Regions from separate parts of the Sporosarcina sp. QA0331 genome, predicted to be linked through region 2. Evidence: riboswitches for the same ligand, from Rfam matches in the RefSeq annotation. Region 2 holds a riboswitch; the other holds the start of a gene.
The links. A riboswitch is a leader RNA that binds a small molecule or an ion and turns the genes downstream of it on or off. The one in region 2 is predicted to bind thiamine pyrophosphate.
Positions count from the first base shown of each region.

Region 1: another riboswitch for thiamine pyrophosphate. It lies ahead of tenA (thiaminase II); the one in region 2 lies ahead of thiT (energy-coupled thiamine transporter ThiT).

Region 1 is NZ_CM147850.1:3,361,970-3,370,625, reverse strand. It holds gene AC0L13_RS17060 (hypothetical protein) at 1-1,259, opposite strand, end outside; TPP riboswitch at 1,783-1,890, shown strand; gene tenA (thiaminase II) at 1,991-2,674, shown strand; gene thiM (hydroxyethylthiazole kinase) at 2,671-3,480, shown strand; gene thiD (bifunctional hydroxymethylpyrimidine kinase/phosphomethylpyrimidine kinase) at 3,477-4,316, shown strand; gene thiE (thiamine phosphate synthase) at 4,336-4,962, shown strand; gene thiW (energy coupling factor transporter S component ThiW) at 4,959-5,453, shown strand; gene AC0L13_RS17030 (HAAS signaling domain-containing protein) at 5,633-6,640, opposite strand; gene AC0L13_RS17025 (PadR family transcriptional regulator) at 6,627-6,974, opposite strand; gene ahpC (alkyl hydroperoxide reductase subunit C) at 7,575-8,144, shown strand; gene ahpF (alkyl hydroperoxide reductase subunit F) at 8,329-8,656, shown strand, end outside.
Region 2 is NZ_CM147850.1:2,933,236-2,941,891, reverse strand. It holds gene AC0L13_RS15015 (carboxylate--amine ligase) at 1-38, shown strand, start outside; gene AC0L13_RS15010 (Fur-regulated basic protein FbpA) at 152-304, shown strand; gene AC0L13_RS15005 (amidase family protein) at 324-1,772, shown strand; gene AC0L13_RS15000 (DEAD/DEAH box helicase) at 1,837-2,994, shown strand; gene map (type I methionyl aminopeptidase) at 3,041-3,790, opposite strand; gene AC0L13_RS14990 (magnetosome magnetite crystal formation protein family) at 3,871-4,212, opposite strand; TPP riboswitch at 4,305-4,406, shown strand; gene thiT (energy-coupled thiamine transporter ThiT) at 4,592-5,149, shown strand; gene AC0L13_RS14980 (tryptophan-rich sensory protein) at 5,593-6,318, opposite strand; gene AC0L13_RS14975 (M3 family oligoendopeptidase) at 6,480-8,285, shown strand; gene AC0L13_RS14970 (GNAT family N-acetyltransferase) at 8,293-8,656, shown strand, end outside.

The DNA of each region.
Region 1 (8,656 bases), 430 kb from region 2:
GCATCCGTAGCTTCCTCTTCGTCAGCTGGTGCATCCGTAGCTTCTTCTTCATCTACAGGTACATCTGTAGCTTCTTCCTCTTCAGCAGGTGCTTCTTCTGCTTCCTCACCTGTTAAGACGATTCCGAGATGATCTTGAATAGCTAGAGTATAGTAGTCGATCAAACTTACATATTTTTGTAAGATTGATTTATACTCATTTAATTGCTCGTCTGTTATAATAGAATCGGTTGATTGGTCAGTTGACGTAGTATCTTCATTGATATTTTCGTCAGCTGGCTTTTCTGTTTCATTAGCATCATCTTCTACAGGTACCTCTGTAGCTTCTTCATCTTCAACTGGAGTATCTACAGCTTCATCAGCTGGAACGTCAACAGTTTCTTCCTCTTCAGCCGGAGCATCGATAGCTTCGTCTTCGTTCGCTGGCAGCTCAACAGTTTCGTCTTCGCCAACTGGAGCTTCAGTAGCTTCATCTTCGTCAGCTGGTAGCTCAGCATTTTCCTCTTCGTTAACAGGAACATCCGTCGCTTCCTCTTCCTCAGCCGGAGCCTCTACATTTTCCTCTTCGTTAACAGGAACATCCGTCGCTTCCTCTTCGTCAGCCGGAGCCTCTACATTTTCCTCTTCGCCAACTGGAGCATCCGTAGCTTCGTCTTCATCAGCCGGAGTCTCTACAACTTCCTCTTCGTCAACTGGAGCATCCGTAGCTTCATCTTCATTAGCTGGTAGCTCAACAGTTTCGTCTTCGTCAACTGGAGTCTCAGTAGCCTCATCTTCATCAGCTGGTAGCTCAACAGTTTCTTCATCTTCAGCTGGAGTATCTACAGTTTCCTCTTCGTCAACTGGAGTGTCCGCAGCCTCGTCTTCATCAGCTGGAGCCTCTACAGCTTCCTCTTCGTCAGCCGGAGCATCCACAGCTTCATCTTCATCTACAGGTACGTCTGTAGCTTCGTCATCGTTATTAGGTGTATCTGTTGTATCATCTTCATCTGTAGAATCATCTTCATCCGGTTCTGCAGCCACCAAGTTTTTATTGGCGATCGTACGCATGAATTGTCCTTTTTCAGGTGATCCCGGAATGCTTGTTGCGTAATAGGAAACCTTTTCACCATGGTTTTTAAACTCTTTTTCACCATTTTCAGCCGCTAAAGCTGAGCCGCCTGCTCCAAAAATAGCAGCAGTTAGCATTGAAGTCGACATGACAAACGGTAAAATCTTCTTTTTCGTGTTCTTCTCATTACGATTCGTTTCTTTAACCAAGAATGATCAAACTCCCTTTTCTTTAATTTTTTTGACTTGCCTACCAGATAATGAAGCGAAATAACACTCTTTCTATCAAGTCGTTATGTACATCCGCCTCCTTCTCAAGTAAAGAGTATAAGGACTGTTTTTTACTATTCTCTCAAAACTTCCAATCGAATAGTGTAGCAGTGTCCCGTCTGCACATGACTAACAATAACAAAAGAAAATAACAGTGGTGTGACAACCAAATAACAAGTATTCATGGAAATATTAACCTTTGTAATAATATAAATGCGTGTGAAAGGACTAAAAAGAGGATGGAATCTAATCGATTTGACCCTCATTATCCAATTTCTTCCTAACTGAAAATTGTTAACAACGTGCTGTCCGTCTGCGATATATTACTTTATAGACAAACTTTTGAGTGGTCTAAATGGTCTAACGTTATATATTTCTAAATATTACAGCCGGGTTAATCGAAGATGTCACAACCTTGCGAAACTACTAAACTGTGTTATAGTGGAGATGAAAACTGAAAAGAGTTAACCACTGGGGGAGTCTTTGTGAAAGACTGAGACGTGTATCGATACGCGGACCCTTCGAACCTGATCTGGCTCATACCAGCGTAGGGAAGTGGATCGCACGTCTTCCAAAGGTTATCTTACGCCGATTTGCGAGCCGCTTCTTCAACGAATGTGTTGAGTGAAGCGGCTTTTTTGGTTTTCCAAAACAAAAGAGGAGTGGTTGGAATGACATTTTGTGAAGAAGTACGGAAGGAATGCACCGATGTTTGGGAGGCTAGCTTTCATCACCCGTTCATCGCTGCGCTTGCTGAAGGGACATTGCCTGAAGAGGTTTTTAAACATTATGTTCTGCAAGACTCCTATTATTTAAAGCATTTTGCAAAAGTGCATGCATTGGCAGCTGTGCAGGCAACGGATTTATTGACGGTGCAACGGTTTGCACAACATGCGGATGGAACTTGCGGGGCGGAAATTTCATTGCATGAAGGCTTCTTTGGACTATTGGGCGTTACAGATGAGGATATTGAAAAATTTGAGCCGGCGCCGACAGCATACGCGTACACGTCGCATTTATATCGGGCGGCGTTGGAAGGAGACTTGGCCGCCACGTTATCCGCATTATTGCCATGTTATTGGTTGTATTACGAAATAGGCGAGCGATTGAAGGATGCGAAGCCGAATCATCCGATTTATGACAAATGGATTGCTACGTACAGCTCTGAATGGTTCGAACAGGCAACCCGAGAGCAGATCGACCGCTTAAATTCACTGACGGAGCATCTTTCAGATCAAAGACGCGAACAAGTGAAAGCTCATTTCATTAAAAGTGTCCACTATGAATTGCAGTTTTGGGAAATGGCATGGACGAAGCAAAAATGGTCACTTGAAACAAACGAGGTGCATGTATGAAAGTCCAATCCTCAATGTTGGATGACCTACGTCAGCAAAACCCGTTAGTTCATTGCATTACGAACCATGTCGTTGCAAACTTTCAAGCGAACGGCCTGCTGGCATTGGGAGCTTCTCCAATCATGGCGGATTCAATCGAGGAGGCGGCGGAAGTAGCTGCCGTTTCCTCGTGTACATTGCTTAATATTGGAACGTTGGACAGTTCGGCTGTTGAATCAATGATTGCTGCCGGAAAAAGCGCTTCCTTTAAAGGGCGCCCCATCGTATTGGATCCTGTCGGAGCAGGGGCGACTGCTTTCCGAAAACGAACAGTTGCAAAACTTCTAGATGAATTGGATATTACACTCATTCGCGGAAATGCTGGTGAAATTGCATCCATCGCAGGTATTGAATGGAAAGCGCGAGGCGTCGATGCAGGTGCCGGTTCTGCAAATATCGCCGAGGCAGCTAAAGAGGTGGCACGCCGCCATCATTGTCTCGTCGCTGTTAGCGGTGAGACTGACATTGTAACGGATGGTGAAAAAATCATCCGCATCACAGGGGGGCACCCGCTCATGACGCGGATTACGGGCATGGGTTGCCTGTTAAGTGCTGTTTCTGCTGCTTTTCTTTCGGTCGGTAAGGATGCACCGATTGAGACGATCGCTTACAGTCTAGCGTTTTACAAAAAAGCGGGTGAATTGGCGGCAGAACAAGCTTCAGGTCCGGGAGATTTTGCTGTTCATTTCCTAAATGCTTTATATCAAATGGATGGTGAAACATTGAACGACGACCAATGCATTATAAAAGAGGAGGTTGTCAAATGACTTCGGTTGCACTCACAATTGCTGGTTCAGACAGCGGGGGCGGCGCAGGCATCCAGGCAGATTTGAAAACATTCCAGGAACTAGGGGCGTTCGGAACTTCCGTATTGACGGCCGTAACTGCTCAAAATACGTTAGGTGTCCATGCGGTTCAACCGATTGACATCGATATCGTCATTGCGCAAATCGAGGCGGTGCTAACTGATTTCACTGTGGGAGCTGCCAAAACCGGGATGCTGTTTTCTGCTGAGATTATTGAAGCGGTCGCCGATACATTGAGATTTCACGAACGAATCCCTTTAGTCATTGATCCCGTTATGATTGCGAAAGGCGGTGCTTCGCTTCTTCAGCATTCAGCGATTGCAGCATTGAAAGAGCATCTCATTCCATCAGCAACTCTCCTGACGCCTAATATACCTGAAGCGGAAATGTTAACGGGAATGACGATCGTTTCAATGAAGGACATGGAGAATGCCGCAAATCAACTGCTTCAAATGGGAGCTGGAGCTGTACTGCTAAAAGGGGGGCATCGGGTAGATACTCCTTATGCAGAGGATTTATTCATGTCGGAGGACGGCGAATGCTTTCTTATGAGAAGCAAGCGGATCGACACGAAAGACACGCATGGCACGGGATGTACTTTCGCTGCCGCCATTACGGCAGAGCTTGCGAAAGGGATGCCGATTTCTGATGCAGTTGTTACCGCAAAATATTTTATCCATGCGGCGATTGAAGAGGGACTTTCCATTGGTAAAGGACACGGACCGACAAACCATGCGGCGTTTCGGAATCGGGGCAAAGCTGAACGGAAGGAAGTTGAATTGATTGGGAGACGTTGACGTTACGTTGTACTTCATTATGGGCTCGACGAATGCCGAAAAACCGCTATCCGTATTGGAAGCTGCTTTACAAGGTGGAATCACTTGTTTCCAGCTCCGTGAAAAGGGGACGGGGGCACTTGTTGGAAATGAAAAGAAAGTATTCGCGCAAAGTTGCCAACGGTTATGCTCACAATATGGCGTGTCGTTCATCGTGAATGATGACGTCGATCTTGCCCTAGAAATTGACGCGGATGGCGTCCATGTCGGGCAGGACGATGCTGAGGCGCGATTTGTCCGAAAAAGGATTGGGCCTGGAAAGGTCTTAGGGGTTTCTGTCCATACAATAGAAGAAACTGAAGCGGCCATATCGGCGGGAGCGGATTATGTCGGTATGGGTCCAGTTTATCCGACGATTTCAAAAGCCGATGCGAAACCGGTTGCGGGTACAGCGATGATCGAAGAAGTAACAAAATTGTATCCGGATTTGCCGATCGTCGGAATTGGAGGCATTACGGCATTGAATGCCGAACCGGTCTTCCAGGCAGGTGCAAGTGGAATATCTGTCATTTCAGCAATTGCTTCATCTATTAATTCTACAATGGCTGCGCGGCAATTGAAGGAAGCTTCATTGAAATGGCGTAGTGAAAGTGGCGTGTTGCGATGAGTACGCGAAAGCTTGTCTTGATGACTGTATTCACAGCAATTGCGGTGGCGGGATCCGTATTCGTCTCTTTTCCTGCAGGGATAGCACGAGCCTACCCGATCCAGCATGCAGTCAATGTCATCGCCGCAATCCTGCTAGGACCGATACCTGCCGTCATCATTGCTTTCATGACCGGATTAGTTCGAATTTTGACAGGCACTGGGTCATTGCTCGCTTTTCCGGGTGGGATGATCGGCGCAGCGCTTGCCGGGCTGTTGTATAAGCAAACGGGGCGGACATGGTTGGCGGCAATCGGGGAAATGATCGGGACAGGGATCATCGCATCATTATTCGCGGTTCCATACGCGGCTGTCTTGATGGGAACGACAGTCACTGCCTTCTTTTTTATGCCGCCTTTTCTCGTATCTAGTGTAAGCGGATCGATCATAGGAGTAGTCATCGCGATTCGGCTGCAAGGCATGCCGATGGGGAAAAGGATACAAAGCTATTGAATTGCGTGAGAATTGTTTGGGAGCCTGTGCAGGAAATAATTCAGACAATGCACTACAATTGCATGAAATAAATGACGAAGCCAACCAAGTCAGCGTTTGGTTGGCTTTGGTGTGTATTTATATTACTTTTATTGAATTGTCATAAATATGTGTTGCACAGGCACCGGATTGAATTGCGATCATGCCTTTGCTTTCCGGTAACTGTCGAAGATTTCGATGATCACGGTTACGATGACGATTGCGATGACAGTCCATAATGCCCAATCGATAAAGTTATTGACCGAGGACAAATTGATGTTTAGTTCAGCTGCTAAATAAGGAATCATCGCTTCATTGAGAAGGGCAGGATTGCTGGCGATTACAATGAAGACAATTAAGCTGAGCACTTTGATAACGGTATTTATCGTTACGAGCCTCATTGTCCATTGTCTTTCTTTCCATTTGAAAAGCGCTAATCCAATTTCAAGTAATGCAAATGGTAGAATGATAGGCAAGTATGACATCAATACGTCTTGATTAAGGGCAGGCATCGCCATTTGGAGCCCATCACCATCCATTGATCGATAGACGCCTGCAAGATGGTCTGCATTGAAATAAAGAACGACCCAAATCGCTGTCCATACTAAACCAAAAATTACCTCACCCCTTGGAATCGCTTTTTTCTTTGGAATGATATCAACAAGTTTCAATTGTTCTGGAGTCCACTTCGTTCCATACTTTGTCATTGGTAGATCGCTGTTTGATAAGCCGACTCTTTCAATGAATATAAATACAACGGTCACCCAAAAGAACGTTTGGATGAGGACATGTATTATATTGGCGATGATAATTCCGAAGCTTTTTATCACAACATAAAGAACACTTTCATCTCCTGAAAAAAGGACAATGGTTTCAACGACATGAGCTAAAATGGTAATTAAGATAGCCCATGGAATGATCATTTTCATCGTCCATATATAAGCGTCGTAAACTTTCGGGCCAATTAAATGCATTGGTGTGTCACGGTAGCTTGCTGCAAGAATCGCGGGATCGCCCAGTTTCGACAGAGCTTCCATTATTTCTTCCTCAGTAAAGTCATCGGGCAACATATCCTCGATAGTGGATCTAAGTTCAAGGGCAATGTCATTCCGTAATTTTTCGGGCAGTCTTCTCGTTACCTCATAAATATAGGCTTCAATCAGTTTCATCATTCTCATCTCCTTCCAATAATGTCTTCAGTTCAGATGTCATCGTTTCCCATTCCTTTTTCAACTGCTCATAAATTTCACTCCCATACTCACTAATTACGTAATACTTACGGGGTCTGCTTTCCGTCGTATCCCAACTGCTCGTTAACAGTTCTTGTTTCTCCAATCGGCGAAGCAGTGGATATAACGTACTTTGCTCAATGGCAACTCCTGCTTTTTCAAGACGCTGGACTAATGAATATCCATATTGAGGCGTCCGCAATTGACTTAATACAGCAAGAGTTAACGTTCCTCTCCTTAATTCCGTCGTGAATGATTCCAATAATGGACCCATAGTTTGTCACCTCGTCTTCTTATACTATGCATCGTACAGTATTATGATTCACATAACAATAGGGAAATATAAATACAGTTGTCAAAATTGTTATCGGCGCGTGTACAGCAAACAACTCAGATAATGCACTACAATTGAATAAAGTAAAAGTAGAAGCCGACCGAATCAATCTTTGGTTAGCTTCTACTTGCATTTATATTCGTTCTATTGAATTGTCATAAATGTGTGCTTCACAGGTACCGAAACGGTTAATTCACATAAGTTTTATTATATTGTATCTATTGCTTCTATTTTAAATGTTCGATAATCGATAAAGGGTGTGAGTAATTGAGAACTGGATGGGGAATTAATGATTGAATTTTCTTTATTTAAACCGGCGCGCAAGTTTGATGTCACCTCTTGTACATATATTCCATAAAGGTTTATGGGGGACATTGGGGTATCGTTTGACAAAAATCATGGTCTATATGATAATGAATATGTAATTAGAATTATTATAGTTAAGCGGTAGAGGGTTTAACAAAATCATCACTGCGGTTTAGGTTTTGATGAAATAACCTAGACTAACTATGAAAAATCATATTAGGAGGAATTTGTTTTATGTCTCTAATCGGAAAAGAAATACTACCATTCAAAGCGTCAGCTTACAATAGCGGTACTGGTGAGTTCATCGATATTACTGATGAAAGCCTAAAAGGACAATGGAGCGTTGTTTGCTTCTACCCAGCGGATTTCACGTTCGTTTGCCCGACTGAACTTGGAGATCTTCAAGATCAATACGCAACTCTAAAACAACTTGGCGTTGAAGTGTACTCTGTTTCAACTGACACGCACTTTACACATAAAGCTTGGCACGATCACTCAGAAGCAATTAGCAAACTTGAGTACATCATGATCGGTGACCCTTCACAAACAATTTCACGCAACTTTGACGTACTTGATGAAGAAGCAGGTCTTGCACAACGCGGTACATTCATCATCGATCCAGACGGCGTCGTTCAAACTGTTGAAATCAATGCTGACGGCATCGGCCGTGACGCAAGCGTTCTTGTCGACAAAATCAAAGCTGCACAATACGTACGCAACAATCCAGGCGAAGTTTGCCCTGCAAAATGGAAAGAGGGCGAAGAAACACTTAAGCCTAGCCTTGACCTTGTAGGTAAAATCTAATTTATTTCACTATGTGATGGGGGTGGCCCCCCTTCCTTATAAAGGAGAGGGGCTCCCTTTATTTTTGAATCTTTTTCGGCAGATGTCTTAGATTTTGAATCGAATCTTCCGGTTTTTTGATTCAAAATCTAAGGCAATCATGCCGAATATTGTTTAGTTTAAGTACAAGTTAAGGAGTCGATACATGATGTTAGATGCAGATATAAAAGCGCAATTAGCCCAATACCTTGAATTGATGGAGGGCGATGTGCTCCTAAAAGTTAGTGTTGGAGAAGACAAGGTGTCCCGTGAAATGGCATCACTAGTGGATGAATTGGCTACAATGTCATCTCACATTAAAGTGGAGCATGCGGAATTGGAAAGAACACCAAGCTTCAGCGTTAACCGTATCGGAGAAGATACTGGCATTACGTTTGCCGGCATTCCGCTTGGACACGAATTCACTTCATTGGTGCTCGCTTTATTGCAAGTGAGTGGTAGAGCTCCTAAAGTGGATGAGAAAGTGATCGAGC
Region 2 (8,656 bases):
ATTACTACCGCAAATATAAAAATAATAGATGGTCATGATTATACCCCGATGCGTTTAGCGCTTCGGGGATTTTTTGGTTAATTCTTCATGGTTTACAGTTTTCGTGGAAGAGGAATAGATGATAGGCAACTATCTAGGAGGAACAAACACCATGAGAAAGAAAGAAAATCTCGAACTAGAAAACAAAAGGGATAAAATAATCGAAAACCTTGTTAACAATGGCATCTTTAAAATTAATGGAAAACAATTATATGAACTATCTTTATATGAATTGATGAAACAGTATACAATGAGGATAGAATGATGACTATGGGGGGATTTGCATGAACGGGAAATTGGATGATAGACGGCGTGAGTGGCTAGAAGAAGCGACTATTAGGCAAATACAAGAAAAAATGTCTTCAGCTCAACTCACGTCCGAAGAACTGACCGTCATGTACATGAAGACAATTTCAGAGAAAAATAGGAATATCAATGCGGTTCTCGAACTGAATCCAAAAGCTGTCCAAATCGCTCGTGCACTCGATGAGGAACGTAGCCGCGGAATTGTGCGGTCGTTATTGCATGGCATCCCGGTTCTGTTAAAAGACAATATGGATACGGGAGACGGGATGCATACAAGCTGCGGCTCGATAGCAATGAAAAATCATTACGCTACCGAAGATGCTTTTTTAGTGAAAAAGCTTAGGGAAGCAGGCGCTGTCATTTTAGGCAAGACGAATATGACAGAATGGGCGAATTTCATGTCGGACCGCATGCGGAATGGATGGAGTTCCCGTGGCGGACAAGTGAAAAATCCTTATGGGCACTTTGATGTGGGCGGGTCGAGTTCCGGATCGGCAGCAGCTGTTGCAGCCAATATGGCAGCGGTCTCCATTGGAACAGAAACGAGCGGCTCTATCATCAATCCTTCAGCTCAAAACGGTCTTGTCGGTATTAAGCCGACTGTTGGATCGATTAGCAGAAGTGGCATCATCCCACTTTCATTTACACAAGATACACCAGGGCCTCTCGCCCGGACTGTGGAAGATGCGGCCATCACATTCGGGCTGATGGTTGGCTACGATGAAACCGATCCGGTCACTAAGAAAGCAGAGCGTTTCAATGGAGTAGATTGGCTTTCCATATGTGACGCAACAGCCCTTGAAGGAAAAAGAATTGGCATTGCCCGATCCATTTTTGTCCGGGAAATTTCGACGGAGATAAAGGAAAAGTTCGAAGAAGCACTCCGGCATCTTAAATCATTAGGCGCTGAGATTATCGACAATATCGATTTAGGGACGATGGAAGACGATTTAGGGTACAATGTACTTCTATATGAATTCAAAGCGGCATTGAATGAATATCTCGGAAAGACGCCAGCGACTAATCCAATCAGGACATTATCCGATATCATTCAATTCAATAAAGAACATGCAGAAGAAACGTTGGAGTTCGGTCAAGTGATGTTGGAAAAAGTAGATCGGACGAGCGGAACGTTGACCGAGCCGGAATATATTGAGGCATTGTTACGAAACCGCCATTTAGCTGGAGAATTGGCTCTTGATCGTGCTTTCGACGAACATAAGATTGATATGCTCGTATTCCCTCAGGATCATGGCTGTAGTTTTAGCGCCGCTGCCGGGTACCCGGCCATCACAGTTCCATCATCCTTCACGGAGGAAGGCGAGCCTTTTTGCATAACAATATGCGGCAAGGCGTATTCCGAGCCGGAATTAATCGGCTATGCCTACGCATATGAACAGGCGACGAAAGCAAGAAGAAAGCCTTGAACACTTGAAAGAAAAGCGAATCCGGTTCATTATAAGATAAGGAACAGTGAAAGCGGGGATGAGAATGTCCTTCTTAGAAAAAATGGACGATAGTATTAAAAAGAAGTGGAAATTTGAAAAAGAAACACCGATTCAATCCCAAATGATACCGGAATTATTAATCGGCCGGGACGTAGTGGCGGAATCACCGACTGGAACAGGGAAGACTCTTGCATATGTTTTGCCGATCCTTCAGCAAGTGGAAGGGAAGAAAATGCAGACACAGGCGTTGATCATGGCTCCTTCCCAGGAATTGTCGATGCAAATCGTCAATGTCATCCGTGAATGGGTGGAAGGAACGGATATTACAGTCACCCAGTTGATCGGCGGCGCGAATATGCAGCGACAGATTGAACGATTGAAAAAGAAGCCGACAATCGTTGTCGGAACTCCGGGACGTCTCGTCGAACTTGTGAAAGCGAAGCGTTTAAAAATGCATGACATTCGGTATATCGTTTTGGACGAGGGTGATCAGTTGTTATCAAGGGATTACCGCGTCATTGTGAAAGATTTAATCGAAGCGGCACACCCAGAACGTCAAGTCGCTGTCGTATCTGCAACGATTACGAATGAAATTGAACTTGTCGCTAAGAAGCTATTGGATGATCCTGTCCGGTTGCATGTGTCTGTCGATGATATGCCGTTGTCGGGCAAAGTGGTGCATTCATTCATCAAGACGGATGCACGGGATAAGACAGATCTTCTTCGAGGACTGTCGCATCTGCCGGCTATTAGGGCGCTCGCTTTTATGAATAATGTCGATCAACTTCGAATGAAGGAAATGAAGCTGCAATATAATGAGGCGCCAGTTGCTGTTCTATATTCTTCAATGACGAAGTTTGAAAGGCAGGAAACTTTGGAAAGTTTCCGAAAGGGCGATATCCGGATATTAATTGCGACGGATTTGGCTGCGAGAGGACTGGATATACAAGGACTGACCCACGTCATCCATGTCGATGTCCCTCATACGATCGAGCAGTATTTGCATCGCTCCGGTCGGACAGGACGTGCTGGGGAGGATGGCGAAGTACTTACATTGCTCTCGTATCCTGAAGAACGGACGTACAAGAAGCTGACGAAAGGGTTCAAGCCTATTCAAAAAGTCTGGTATAAAGGAAAGTTGACCGAAGGGAATTCGAAGACAGTAGGCGGACAAAAAGACGATAAGAAAAAGAAGAAATAACAAAAGGGCGTTCTGGAATTACTCTCCAGAACGCCTTTTAACTTTTTTAATCTAGTTGGGTCAAAATGATCGGTTCGTCTTTTGTGACGATGATTGTATGTTCAATTTGAGCGACGAGGGATTTATCCGGTGTTACGAATGTCCATCCGTCTCCAAGCTCAATGATATGCTCTGCATTCTCGGAGATGAAAGGCTCAACCGCCAATACCATTCCTTCCTTCATCAACGTTTTATCCCAAGCATCATAATAGTTAAGTATATGTTGCGGCTCTTCGTGCAAGGATGTTCCAATCCCGTGCCCGGTCAAATTTTTAATAACTTTCAGGCCGTTATCCTTAGCTTCTCGCTCGACTGCCTTCCCGATCTGGTTCAACCTTGAGCCTGCTTTCACTTTTGTCATTGCGCGGTCAAATGCGCTTTTCGCTACGTCGCAAAGCTGTTGCTTTTTCTCGTCATTCGTGCCGACGACGAATGAAATGCCTGTGTCTGCAAAGTACCCGCCGTATGATGCAGAAACATCGATGTTGACGAGATCGCCATCTTGAATGACACGTGATCCAGGGATGCCGTGGGCTACTTCGTGATTGACACTAATACATGTATACCCAGGGAATTCATATTGGTCAATCGGTGCCGAGACAGCTCCGCGCTCAGCAAGAAGGCGTCCTCCGATTTCATCAATCTCTTTCGTCGTAATGCCTGGCACTGTCGCAACTTTAATCGCTTCCCGCACTTCTGCGACGATGCGACCGATTTTTTTCAGTGCCTCGATCTCTTCGTTGTTTTTTACAATCATGATTTACAGGTCCCTTCCTCGAAACGTACTTTTCCAGCTAATTATAACATAATTATTCGATTCTCAAGAAACGTATGCGTTCATTTCAACACTTTTACACCTTGATAGACGTTCCAAATGAGGACAATCAAAAATAGCAGACCATAGATAAGCATGAACAGGAAAGGGGCAAGTCCCCAAAAATCAAATTGCCCTGTTAACATTGTATGCATTCTTGATTCATACGAAACCATCGAAAACGTAAAGAGTATAAAGCCTGCAATGAGTAGTACGACAGGTATAAGATGAGATATGAGCGAACGCTTCGCATGTCCCTTCACCTCATGGTCGTCTGTGACGAAATAGACAATCGCGGGCAATAAAAGCGGTGAAAAAAAGATACTGAAATAACAAAGTGCTGATAGTAGTTTATTATTGGTCATGGGCTTACCTCCCGCAATTCTAATAAGTAGTTTACAATATCATCTTGCTTATAACTACTGTAACATATACAATGAAGACGACAATTGAATTACACGACCACAAGGGGTGCCTGTACTGGCTGAGATTGGACGTTTGTCCTGACCCTTCGAACCTGTAAGTTCATGCTTGCGTAGGGATGTGGATGGAAACTGACATATATCGATGTCTCGGTTCTATCCGGGATGTCGTTTTTTGTTGTGTAGGAAAAATGGCTCTGTTTACTATTCGTTACCTTGATCGGCTTTCTGTTAACTTATTCATACTGCCCTCAAGTCGAAACAGAAAACAACGTTTTCTTCATTCCGTATCCCTCCGCCAAAAAAAGAGGAGGAGTTTCTATTGGATCGTAAAAGGCTTCAGTTATTGTTGGAGGTTGCTATTTTAGGAGCTTTATCATTTGTTTTGGATAATTTAACGTTATTCAAATTGCCTCAAGGCGGTTCTGTCACCTTGTCGATGCTGCCGATCATCTTGATGGCCTATCGCTGGGGAATTGCAGGAGGCTTATTAACAGGATTGATTTCGGGTTTGCTCCAAGCTGTAATAGGGGGATTTATCATTCACCCTGTCCAAGGCGCGTTAGACTATTTTGTCGCATACACAGTTGTTGGATTGGCGGCGTCAACTTATAGTTGGTTACTAAAAGGTAAAATGGAAGGTCGCAAAGGCATGATGGCCGCAGCCATTATTGTTGGAACGGTATTAGGAGGACTTCTTCGATATGCAGCCCACTTCATTGGCGGCATGGTATTTTTCGCTGAATACGCAGGAGATCAGCCAGTTTGGCTTTATTCATTAGTATACAATGGATCTTTTATGATTCCATCCATCATACTGTGCGCTATCGTAGCAACCATTTTATTCACATCTGCACCGCGACTTATTCAAAAAGCATAAAAAAAGCAGGGGCATGTGTTGAACATGCTCCTGCTTTTTTTGATATAGAAGTGGTATTGGAAAATTGATCTAAAGACCGAAAATCGCCAGAACGGCTCCCTTTCCGCGGGCGTCGCCTCGCCTGCTCCCAACGCTTCGCTTATGGTCGCAAAAGCCGTTCTTCGTAACGGCTTTCACAGGAGTGTCGCCTTTTCTGGCGATTTTCTAGAGTCACCCCAATATATTGGCTGTCTACAGAAATATGCATACTGTAGAAATTGTAATAATCATCAAATCATTTATTTTAATGAAAACACCGTTGATTGGAGCGGAAGGCGACTCCTGGTGGATTAGCGGCTCACCGCCCGCCTGAAGCGGAAATCAACATGTTTGTAAAGCATAATAAAAAGGGCTGTCGCAAAAAGTAAGCATTCACTTACTTTCTGAACAACCCTTTTTTATTACTACGCACGTCTTCCTGAAAACAGGAAGATACATGTGACGATGACTGCGGATAAGAAGATTGCTGCTGCGGAGATGAACAGCTCCTCGATCCCGTTTCGGACAGCAATCCCGATAAAAGCCCAAACAAAAACGATATTCATTACATAATCCCTATAATGGTACATAAAATGTAAAGCGAACGCCGTGGAAATCGTTAAAAAAATGACCGCCCATAACGGATCGCTTAATCCCAATCCTGACCAGCCATGGATCATAAGAAAATAACTGACATTCTCAATAGTCGTAATGAAAATCCATCCAGTAAGCAAACTGATTGGAGCTCTTCCAAAAAATCGGTTATCCCGTTTCGGGAAACTACCGTAAAAAATGAGCAACACAATAAGTAGAGCGATTTTCGTAATTACGGTGCCAGTAAACAATTCGAAATGCCAAAGGAAAATCCAAGCAATATGAAGTAGGCTACTTAATACGAAAAGGAAAGTGAAGCGGTTTTGATGCGCGGAGCTCATCTCGTGGAAAGTCTTTTTGAATTTGAAGATCCAGAAAAATAGCATCATATAGATCAACCAACAGATGACAAGTACATAGTCCGCTGGCATGAAAAGCATCGGCAGCCGATTTGTAATCTCCCCTGTTGTATTTCCATTCAAAGAGAAAAAGCTTGCAATTACATTTAATATTATGACTGTACATAGTGACAGGGTCATCAGAAGTATTTTAGACATAGTACATCCTCCCTCTGAACAGTATACATAGGAATGTGGATTAGTGCGAAGGAAAGTATGAAATTTCCGTCACAAATCTAATATTTCGAATCCCGAAGATTCATGGTATAATAAAAACATGTTTTTATTAAAATTTTCTAAATCATTAGGGGGATCATTCATTGACTACTACAAAAACGTATTCACAAGTATGGGATTTAGATGTATTTTTTAAAGGCGGAAGCGATTCAGAGGAGCTTCGCACGCATTTGGATGCGGTGAAAGCACAGATTGGTGAGTTGGAAAACCTTGCCTCCGCTACACAAACACCAGCATCCGTCGAAGATGCAGATAAGATTCTTCACGTAATTGATGAAATCAAAAACACTGCGAAAAATTTAAGAGAAGCTGGCGCTGTCATCGGCTGCTTCCTTGCTGCGAATACGAAAGATAAAAAGGCGCTCATTCTACAAGCAGAAGTAGGTGCTTTAGGTGCGCGATTCCAGACAGCAATGTTAAAAATCAAACAAGTCGTTGCGAAGACGGAAGAATCTGTTTGGAAGGAACTACTTTCGACTGAGCAACTTTCTCAATTCGATTTTATTCTACAAGAATGGCGCGAAGAAGTTCAATTGAAACTATCCGAGGAAGAAGAGAGCCTCATTACGGCATTAAGCGTAGATGGGTACCAAGGTTGGGGACAACTATATGACCAGCTCGTAGGAGACATTACAATCGAAATGACGGTTGATGGGGAAGAAAAGAAGCTTTCCGTCGGCCAGGCTAATAACTTAAGCTCTCATGCAGACGTTAACGTGCGCAAGGAAGCGTTTGAAAAACTTGAAGAAGCGTGGGAATCGAAAGAGGATTTCTTCGCATCGACATTAAACCATCTCGCAGGCTTCCGTTTGGCTGTCTATGAAAAGCGTGGTTGGGATTCTGTTTTGAAGGAACCTCTCATGAGAAACCGTATGAGCCAAGAAACACTTGATGCAATGTGGGGGGCGATCAGCGCTAATAAAGCACCTTTTGCAGAATATTTGAAGCGGAAAGCCGAACTATTAGGAAATGAAAATATGAATTGGTATGATTTAGATGCACCGGTCACGTCATCCACGAAGGAGATGTCTTACCAGGAAGGCGCAGAATTCATTTTGAAACATTTTGGTAAGTTCGGTCCTGAATTGGAGTCGTTTTCAAGAAAAGCATTTGAAGATAGCTGGATTGAAGCGGAAGATCGTGCGAATAAACGTCCAGGAGGTTTCTGTACGGGAATGCCAGTTTCAGAACAATCCCGTATTTTCATGACGTATAGCGGCTCCATGTCAAATGTTGCGACGTTGGCACATGAACTCGGACATGCATTCCATTCATACGCATTGCGCCCTGTTCATTACATGAATCGTCAATATGCAATGGGAGTTGCTGAGACGGCTTCCACATTTGCAGAAATGATCGTTGCAGACGCTTCTGTCAAAGCTGCAGAAACGGAAGAGGAAAAACTTGCATTGCTGGAGGATAAAATTCAGCGCAGTGTGGCATTCTTCATGAATATACATGCACGTTTCCTTTTCGAAACGCGTTTCTATGAGGAAAGAAAAAATGGAGTAGTCCCTGCTGCAAGATTGAATGAATTGATGGCAGAAGCGCAAAAAGAGGCATACGCTGGCGCTCTTGATACTGTACATCCGCATTTCTGGGCTTCGAAACTGCATTTCTATATTACGGGAACGCCATTTTATAACTTCCCATATACTTTCGGATACCTGTTCTCATTGAGCATTTATGCGAAAGCAATTGCAGAAGGCGAATCATTTGAACAGAAATATATGGCACTGTTGCGTGATACAGCTGTCATGTCTGTTGAAAATCTTGCGATGAAGCATCTTGGGGAAGATATTACAAAAGAGGAATTCTGGGCAAAAGGTGTGGCATTATGTGTGAAGGATGTAGAAGAGTTTTTGAAAATAGCTTCCGAAGAAAGGTGAAGACGCATTGATTCTGCTTGAAGGACGAACTTGTTATTTACGTATATTGACAGAAGACGATGCAGCGATATTCACCGAGCTGCTCAAGGTCAATCGAGAGTATTGGACAGTTTTTGAGCCTCGCCATGAATCGAGTTACTATACGGTTTCTGTCCAGCGGGATAAGATAAGGGAATCCATTTATCAGATGAGAGATCGGCGCGAATACAATTTTGGGATTTTTGACGCCGAAACAAGCAGGTTAATCGGTCACATCTCATTATACAGCATAAAACGACTACCGTTCTCAAGCGGTTTCGTCGGTTATTCTATCGACGAACGGGAAACAGGCAGAGGGCTTGCAACAGAAGCGGTGAAAATTGTTACGAAGT